Regions from separate parts of the Sphingobium naphthae genome, predicted to be linked through region 2. Evidence: riboswitches for the same ligand, from Rfam matches in the RefSeq annotation. Region 2 holds a riboswitch; the other holds the start of a gene.
What was found. A riboswitch is a leader RNA that binds a small molecule or an ion and turns the genes downstream of it on or off. The one in region 2 is predicted to bind cobalamin.
Positions count from the first base shown of each region.

Region 1 (4,412 bases), on a different replicon from region 2:
ATACCGTCGCCGGCGAGCAACTGGATCGCTACACCTTCGTCGGCAAGGCCGGGTGGGACCGTTATGCGGGGCGTTCCCTGCAGGGTGGCGGTTCGATCACCCATAATTTTTCCGATGCCGTCCGGCTGAGCCTCAAGGCCCGGTACATCGACAGCGACCTGGAATATAATACCCATTATGCGGACAGCTATACCAATCCGCAGGACCCCTTCTCCGTCTATGGCACGGACGGCCGCACCATCGGCCTGACTGCGGATGCCAGCGACGCCCGGATGAACGTCTTTTCGACCGACAACAATCTGCTGTTCACGTTCAATACGGGCGCGAATATCGAGCACAAGCTTCTGGTCGGCATCGACTATAGCTGGAACAAGGTCGCCAAGCGCTATGACGGCGGACGTGAGATCGTCGATCTGTACGACATAGATTATGATGCCCTGGCGACCTATGATCCGACCGGCGCCTTCACGACCGAGAGCCAGAAGCAGCTCGGCATCTATGTCCAGGATCAGGTCCGCTTCTACGACCGCGTCTCCATCGTGCTCGGCGCCCGTCGCGACCGGGTGACCGGATCTTCCGGTCAGAAGGATCATGCGACGACGTTCCGCGCGGGCATCATTGGAGAAATCGGCGCCGGGCTCTCACCCTTCTTCAGCTACACGGAAAGCTTCCTCCCGGTGGCCGGCCGCATCGACAATGGCGATGGCAGCTTCGGCGATCCCTATACCCCCCAGACCGGCACGCAATATGAAGCAGGCGTGAAATGGCAGCTGGGTGCTCACACGCTCATCACGGCGACCGCCTTCAAGATCAAGGAGCGCAACCGCATCCTCTATCTCGCCGCGGGCGGCACGACGCAATCGGGCGAACTCAACACCAAGGGTTTCGAGATCGAGGCCAACCACACCCTCCCCGGCAACGTCGAACTGCTGGCCAATTACGGCTATACCAAGCTCAAGTCGGAAACGAACACGAACCTCGATTACATGCCTCGTCACACGGCATCGCTGTGGTCGACCAAGACTTTCGGTCTTGCGGACGAGGCGCAGCTCCGCCTGGGCGGCGGCGTCGTCTATAGTGGCAAGAGCGTGTCGACCAGTTCGGTCTGGTCGATCGTCACGCCGTCGCGCACGACCGTCGATGCGCTGGCCGAAATCAACTGGAACAGCTGGCGTTTCGCGCTCAATGCGACCAACCTGCTCAACAATCAATATTATGCGTCCTGCCTGGCCCGCGGCGACTGCTTCATCGGCGCGCCGCGCAACGTGATGGGCACGATCGGCTTCCGCTTCTGAGCGATGATGAGGAGAGAGAAGATGAAGACATTCCCGCTCGCGCTGCTGGCGCTCTTCGGCCTGACCGCCACTGCTCAGGCGCATGAAATCTGGGTCGAGCGCGACGGCGCCGGCCCCGCCCGCATCTATCTGGGTGAGCCCGGCGACACCCTGCCCGAAGGCGGCGACCCGGAGTTCGAGAAGCTGAAATCGCCCAGGCTGGTCCCCGCCGCGCAGGCAGCCCAGGTCCGCAAGGCCGGCTATATCGAGGTCGCTGCGCCCGCCGGGGACGTTCGCGTGACGGATGACAGCGTGTTCGAACCCTGGGGTGAAGACGGCAAGAAGCAGGGCGTCATCTACTATGCCCGCGCGGGGCGTGCCGACACGAAGGCGGTGCTGCCGCTCGAAATCGTGCCCACCGCGCCAGGTGCGGACAGCTTCACCCTGATCCGCGATGGCAAGCCGGTGCCCGCTGCCAAAATCCTGGCCATTTCACCCGACAAATGGTCGAAGAGCTTCACCACCGATGCACAGGGCCGCGTGGTGCTGCCGATCAACGCCAAGGGCCGCTACATCCTCAGCGCGACTCAGGAAGAGACCGGCAGCCTGACGCTGCGCGGCGCGCCGGTGGCCACCATCTATCACATGACGACGACCAGCTTCATGAACGACTGACACGCGCAAGCCCTTCGCGGCCGCCGCGAAGGGCTCCCAGACGGGCCGGCACAAATCGCCCGGGCGTGATTGACCGCCCCATGACATTCGATGTAACGGCCGCGACGCGACAGGTTCCCCGGAGACGGGGATGAAGATGGGAACGGGTACAACCCGGCTGCCCCTGCAACTGTATGCGGTGAGCCATCGGCCCTATGCCATTGGGACTCGTCCCGAGAAGGCGGCCGACCGGCGCTGATCCGCAAGCCAGGAGACCTGCCTGTCGCCGTCGTCTTTCGCGCGGACAGGGTGAGCCGGGCGGACGGGGGTAAACCCGCATGACGACAGGGAGCGCCGCGCTTTGCGCGGGCGATGTCGCGTGCCTTCCGGCCGGCATCGTCCGCGTGCGCGCGGCACAAGTCATAAGGGGTTACCATGTCGAGCCTGTTGCTCAGAAATTCCACCGCGCTCATCGCACTGTGCCTGTCCTTCCCCGCGCTTGCGCAGGAACCGCCCGAGTCCGACGCCCAAAGCGGCATCATCGTCACCGCCACGCGCGCACCGACGCCGCTGGAGCAAATTCCCGCATCCATCACCGTTCTGGACAAGGCGGCCATCGATCGCGCGCAGGACATCGGCGTGACCGAATTGCTGCTCCGCACGCCCGGCATCAGCATTTCACGCAACGGCGGCTATGGCACGGCGACGTCGCTGCGCATTCGCGGCGCGGAAACGGACCAGACCGTCGTCGTCATCGACGGGGTGAAGCTCAACGATCCCTCCTCCACCGGCGGCGGCTATAATTTCGCCAATCTGCTGATCGGCGATGCCGAACGAATCGAGCTGCTGCGCGGTCCGCAGTCCACGCTCTGGGGCAGCCAGGCGATCGGCGGCGTCGTCAACATCGTCACCGCCCAGCCGGACGCCTCGCTGGAGGGAAGCTTCGACATCGAAGGCGGATCGCGCGACACCGTCAGCGCCCGCGCCGCGCTGGGCGGCGTGTCCGGTCCGCTCAGCTGGCGCATCGGCGGCCAGTCCTTCACGACCGACGGCATTTCCGCCATCGCGCCGGCCTTTGGCGGCGGCGAAGCGGATGGCTATACCAACCGCAATGTCGCCGGTCGCGCCGAACTGGCGCTGAGCGCCAACGCCAGCATCGACCTGCGCGGCTATTATTCCACGGGTCGCGTCGAAATCGACGGCTTCAGCGGCGACGCGCCGGACTATAGCCATAACCGCGAATTTGTCGGCTATGCCGGCCTCAACTTCGCGCTGCTCGACGGGCGCCTGCGCAACCGGATCGCGTATAATTACACCGACACCGATCGCGACAGCTACAGCCCCGAACTGGAACAGCCGCTCAGCTTCGAGGCCGCGGGCAAGAACCGCCGATTCGAATATCAGGGCATCTTCGAACTGACGGATCGGATTTCCGCGACCTTCGGCGCGGAAAATGAGCGTTCGCGCTTCAAGAGCCGCTCGCCCTCGGGATCGCTGGCCGATCCCCTGCCCGACTTCATCACCGGCAAGGCCGAAATCACCAGCCTCTATGGCCAGGTGACTGTCCGCCCGCTCGACGGGCTGACGCTGAATGGCGGCGTGCGCCACGACGATCATAATCGCTATGGCGGCCGCACTCTCTTCTCGGCCGGCGGCATCTGGGAACTGCCCAGCCGCACCACGCTGCGCGCCAGCTATGGCGAGGGCTTCAAGGCGCCATCCCTCTATCAGCTGTTCAGCGAATATGGGAATGTGAACCTCGACCCCGAGCGCGCGCATGGCTGGGAAGCCGGCGTCCAGCAGGCGTTGTTCGGTCAGGCCTTCACGATCGGCGCGACCTATTTCGAGCGCACCACCACAGGCCAGATCATTTATAACAGCTGCTCGTTCGACAGCACCGATCCTTTGTGCGTGATGCCCGGCACGGACACGCCGCGCTGGGGCTATTATCTGAACGTGGCTCGCGCCGAGGCGCACGGGATCGAGGCGGACGCCGCGTTAAAGCTCGGCGGTCTGACGCTCGACGGCAATTATAGCTGGACAGTGGCGGAGGATCGCTCCGCCGGTGCCGCGACGGAAGGCAATTGGCTGCCGCGCCGCCCGCGCCACATGGCCAATGGCTCGATTTCCTATGACTTCGATTTCGGCCTGACCCTGGGGTCGGCGGTGCGCTGGTCGGGCAAGAGCTATGACAATGCGGCGAACACGACACGTCTGGGCGATTATACCCTGGTCGATCTGCGCGCCGAATATGCCCTGAGCGACAGCCTGCGCCTGTTCGCCCGGGCGGAGAATGTCTTCGACGAATCCTACATGACCGCCTATCGCTACGGCACATTGGGCCGCAGCATCTATGCGGGCATCAGGGGTCGTTTCTGACATGCTGAACCCGGTCGATCCTGGCCCCGCCGTGGTGGCGTGCAGCACATGCCGCCGCCCGGGGCAGGATCCGACAGGGCCACGGGACGGCGCACGCCTGATCGC
Region 1 covers NZ_CP171454.1:1,085,718-1,090,129, forward strand. Annotated here, with positions in the region: gene ACGGKE_RS05285 (TonB-dependent siderophore receptor) at 1-1,295, shown strand, start outside; gene ACGGKE_RS05290 (DUF4198 domain-containing protein) at 1,317-1,949, shown strand; cobalamin riboswitch at 2,044-2,227, shown strand; gene ACGGKE_RS05295 (TonB-dependent receptor plug domain-containing protein) at 2,364-4,307, shown strand; gene ACGGKE_RS05300 (DUF1636 domain-containing protein) at 4,309-4,412, shown strand, end outside.
Region 1: linked by a shared signal. The riboswitch ahead of ACGGKE_RS05295 (TonB-dependent receptor plug domain-containing protein) and the one ahead of ACGGKE_RS16160 (acyl-CoA thioesterase) in region 2 are both predicted to bind cobalamin.

Region 2 (4,412 bases):
AGTCCTGGCTGCAGCAATGGCTGCTCCATGATGTGCTGTGGGAAGTGTCGGTCGGCCTGCTGGGCGGCTGGGCCGTGGGCTGGCTGTTCGGCTGGCTGACCTTCCATGTCCCGGCCCGCAGCCGGCTGGTTCAGACCGGCGACGGGCTGATCGCGATCGCGGCTACCCTGATCTCTTACGGCGTCGCAGAGATGCTCGACAGCTATGGGTTCCTGGCGGTGTTCGTCACCGCCCTGACGCTGCGCCGGTCGCACCGCGATCATGAGTTTCAGCGCGACATGCATGCCCTTACCGAACAGGTGGAGCGGCTGGCGATGATGGTGCTGCTGATCCTGTTCGGCGGCGCGCTGGTCAGCGGACTGCTGGCGCCGCTGGTCTGGCAGGATCTGGTCGCCGCCATCGCGATCATCCTTATCGTGCGACCGGCCGCGGGACTGATCGGCCTCATCGGCATGCCGGCCGAGCGCAGCGAGAAGATGACGCTCGCCTTCTTCGGCATCCGCGGCGTCGGGTCCTTCTACTATCTCGCTTATGCACTCAACCATGGCGATTTCGGATCGGGCGAGCGGCTCTGGGCGATCATTGGCCTGGTGGTGCTTCTGTCCATCCTGCTCCACGGCCTCAGCGTCACGCCGGTCATGCGCGCCATGGACCGGCAGCAGGGTCGAGACCCCGACCAACCGGACCCGGGACGGGCGAATGACGACGTCGCCAAATGAGCAAAGCCGCCGGAAAACAGCTTAACCTGCGTTTCAATACGTGGGACGCCGGGGAACGGCGCGCAGAACAGGGGGTTACAGGCGGCAGGAGACGATCATGAAAATCGATTTTGGCGCTTATGATGGCGCGACCGCTGCACCCTTTGCGTTTGAAGACAGGTCCTTCCAGCTGTCGAGCGAAACCGACCGGCTGACGGATGTTCTGCTATGCCCGCCCCATTATCTAGCGCCCGTGCCCTGCTGCGCCGTGACGCGGCAGAATCTCGCGCAGGGGCTGGTGACGCAAGTGGATGAAGCGCAGCGGCAGCATGGCGTGCTGGTGCAGTTGCTCCAGTCGCAGGGCGTGCGTTGCCACATGTTGACGCCCGATCCCGACCTTGCCGACATGTGTTTCACCCGCGATGTCGGCGTCTCGACGCCCTGGGGCATGGTGGCGCTCAATCCAGCCATGCCGCACCGCCAGGCGGAGGTCGACCGCTTGACCAATGCCTATCGCGACTGGCGCGTGCCGGTGCGGCGGATCACGAGCGGCACGATCGAAGGCGGCGATGTCTGCGTTGCCCGCGAAGGCTTGCTGATCCTGGGCATGTCGGGCGAGCGCAGCTCGGCCGCTGGCGTCGAGGAATTCTCCGCCCCCTTCCGCGCGGCCGGCTGGGACGTGCTTATCTGCCCTTTCCATTCCGACCATCTGCATCTCGACACGATCTTCTGCATGGTGGACCGGCATCAGGCGATTGGCTGCGCCGACCTGCTGGACCCCGGTTTCGTCCGGGCGCTGAGCGTGCATGGCGTGTCGCTCATCCCCCTTCCCGAAACGGTCGCGCCGTCGCTGGGATGCAATATCCTGTCCTTGGGCGACCGGCGGATCGTCACCAGCACCGATGCTATCGTCCCGCCCCTGCTTCGCCAGGCGGGCTATCGCGTCATGGAAGTCGATATCTCGCAGTTCACCGCCTGTGGCGGGGGCGTCCACTGCCTGACGCAGCCGCTCCGCCGCGTGCCCACAGGGGAGTGAGCGGGTCGGCGGCTGCGACCAAAATGCGTCGCCTGCAAAAATGCTCACGCAAGCTTCGGGAACGTTCCGCACGCACGCCCGTTTGACAAGAACGAATTAGGAACAAATGGAGCATCTTCACCATGGCCGACGAATTGCATAATCCCAAGCTCGATGCGCATCCCGGCTCCAATACGGAGAAGGATCCGGAAAGCTGGGTATCGGGCGACGATCCGATGACCGGCGCACAAGCCTCCTACCTCACCACCCTGTGCGAAGAGGCCGGCGTCGATGCGCCCGCCGAAGGACTGAGCAAGGCGGAGGCGTCGAAAGAGATCGACGCGCTGAAAGCGCAACTCGGCCGCGAGTGAGCGCCTTGCACCCTGACTGATGCATGAACAAGCTGACGCTGAAATCTGGTTCAGCGGAGCGGTCCCTTCGCAGCTCGCCACATTGCATTGTTCCGATGATGGACACGCATGTCGCTGGTTACTGTAGGATTTGCAACGGGCACCGCCTTCTTGGTCGGTCTTATCGCGACCTCGCACATGCTCTCGCAGCTTTTGATCCTCCCCATCGACATGCGCCATTCTTGACGACCGGACCAATCCTTGCGATCTGCCGATGGTCGAGGTTCCTCATCTCAGCTTTGGGGTGGGGCTAAGACGGGAAGCCGGTGGCGCTCGCAAGGGCGGAATCCGGCGCTGCCCCCGCAACTGTATGCGGCGAGCGGCGGCCCCTGGATGCGCCACTGGCGGTCTGCCCCGAGCGATTGGGCATGGCGCTGGGAAGGCCGGGACCGACGTGTCGACCCGTGAGCCAGGAGACCTGCCTCCGACGCGATAACGACCACCGGCGGGGTGTCCGGTCTGGCCGCTGCTGTGCGAGGGCCAGTCGGGCCCTGGCATGTTTGCGCCTGGACTGCGTCCTCCCGCACATATTGCGAGAGCCATGACTATCCACATCCCCCAGGCGCCCGCCGCCGCCCTGCAAGTGATCGATATGGTCTTCCCCGGGAATACCAATCACCATGGCACGCTGTTCGGAGGCGTGGCGCTAGCCCATATGGACAAGATCGCGTTTATCGCGGCCGCGCGCCATGGTCGCGCACCATTCGTCACCGCCTCGTCGGAAAAGATCGATTTCGCCGCGCCCGCTCATAGAGGCGAGATGATCGAGGCGACCGCCCGTATCATCCGCGTCGGGCGCAGGTCGCTCGATGTCGAGGTCGAATTGATCGCGGAGGGCACGGTGAACGCCGAGAGGCGCCTCTGCACGCGCGGGCGCTTCACGCTCGTGGCGGTGAAGGGACCGGACACGCGCTTGCCCTTGCCGCCGCTCAAGGACGCCGCACCGACAGACGATGGCCGGCTCCATATGGTCGACATGGTCTTCCCGGGCGAAACGAACCATTATGGCACCCTCTATGGCGGCGACGCGCTGAAGATGATGGGCAAGGCAGCCTTCATCGCAGCGACGCGCTGCAGTCGCGCCGTGATCGTCATGGCGGCGTCCCATCGCATTGATTTCGTCTCTCCCGTTCATGAGGGCGAGATGATCGAACTCATCTCCCAGGTACGGGAGATCGGTCGTAGTTCCATCCTGACAGAAGTTGAGCTTTGGGCCGAAAATCTGCTGGATGGCGCGCGGCGCCACGCCGCGACGGCCACCTTCACAATGGTGTCGGTGGACGATGAAGGACGCGCCAAGCCGATCGATCGCGACAGGACAGTCCAACGTCTGTTCACCCAGGGGCTATGATGTGGAGGCAGACATAGCGACCCAGGCTCAGCCTATGCTTCGCCGCCGTGCGATAAGCGCGCCGTGTGGCTGCAATAGTCCTTCCATCGAGCACGCACATCGGAGCGATATAAAGATTTCTTTATATACGCCTTGACGAGCGTCTTGAAAATCGCGATGAAGAAGATGTCGAGGTTCCCTGTTTCCGTTCATGATGATGGCGGGCGACAGGGCTAAGACGGGAAGCCGGTGGCGCTTGCGAGAGCGGAATCCGGCGCTGCCCCCGCAACTGTAAGCGGCGAGCGGCGGCCCCATGACGTGTCACTGACGCCAGTTCCGAGCGATCGGCAGTGGCGGCGGGAAGGCCGGGGCTGGCGTGATGACCCGTGAGCCAGGAGACCTGCCTCCGACGCGATAACTTTCCTCGGACGGGGGTTCCTCCGGTGGATCGCGCTTGACGCAGGGCTCGTGGCTTTCGGCCGCACGAGCTATCTCTCGCGCGCTCTTCCTTGGCCTCCTGCCCGGCACATGCAGGTAGGATACCGATCATGACCGACAGCAGCTTTACCTTCTCGATCAAGACCATTGCCTTCGATGAGAATTACCGGCCGGCTGACACGACGCGGATCACGACCAATTTCGCCAATCTAGCCAGGGGCGACAGCCGCCAGGAGAATTTGCGCAACACCCTGCGGATGATCGATAATCGTTTCAACTCCCTGGCCCATTGGGACAATCCTCAGGGTGATCGCTATTCGGTGGAACTGACGATCATCTCTGTCGAAATGCAGGTCGACGCCGATCGCGGCTCCGAAGCATTTCCCCTGATCGAAATCCTCCAGACCAGCATCCTCGACCGAAAAACCAATGAGCGCATCCCCGGCGTTGTCGGAAACAACTTCTCATCCTATGTGCGCGATTACGATTTCAGCGTGGTCCTGCCCCACCACAGGAAAACG
Region 2 covers NZ_CP171455.1:231,017-235,428, forward strand. Annotated here, with positions in the region: gene ACGGKE_RS16145 (cation:proton antiporter) at 1-719, shown strand, start outside; gene ACGGKE_RS16150 (dimethylarginine dimethylaminohydrolase family protein) at 817-1,734, shown strand; gene ACGGKE_RS16155 (DUF3072 domain-containing protein) at 1,857-2,084, shown strand; cobalamin riboswitch at 2,328-2,564, shown strand; gene ACGGKE_RS16160 (acyl-CoA thioesterase) at 2,665-3,474, shown strand; cobalamin riboswitch at 3,629-3,876, shown strand; partial or broken gene ACGGKE_RS16165 (putative oxygenase MesX) at 4,002-4,412, shown strand, end outside.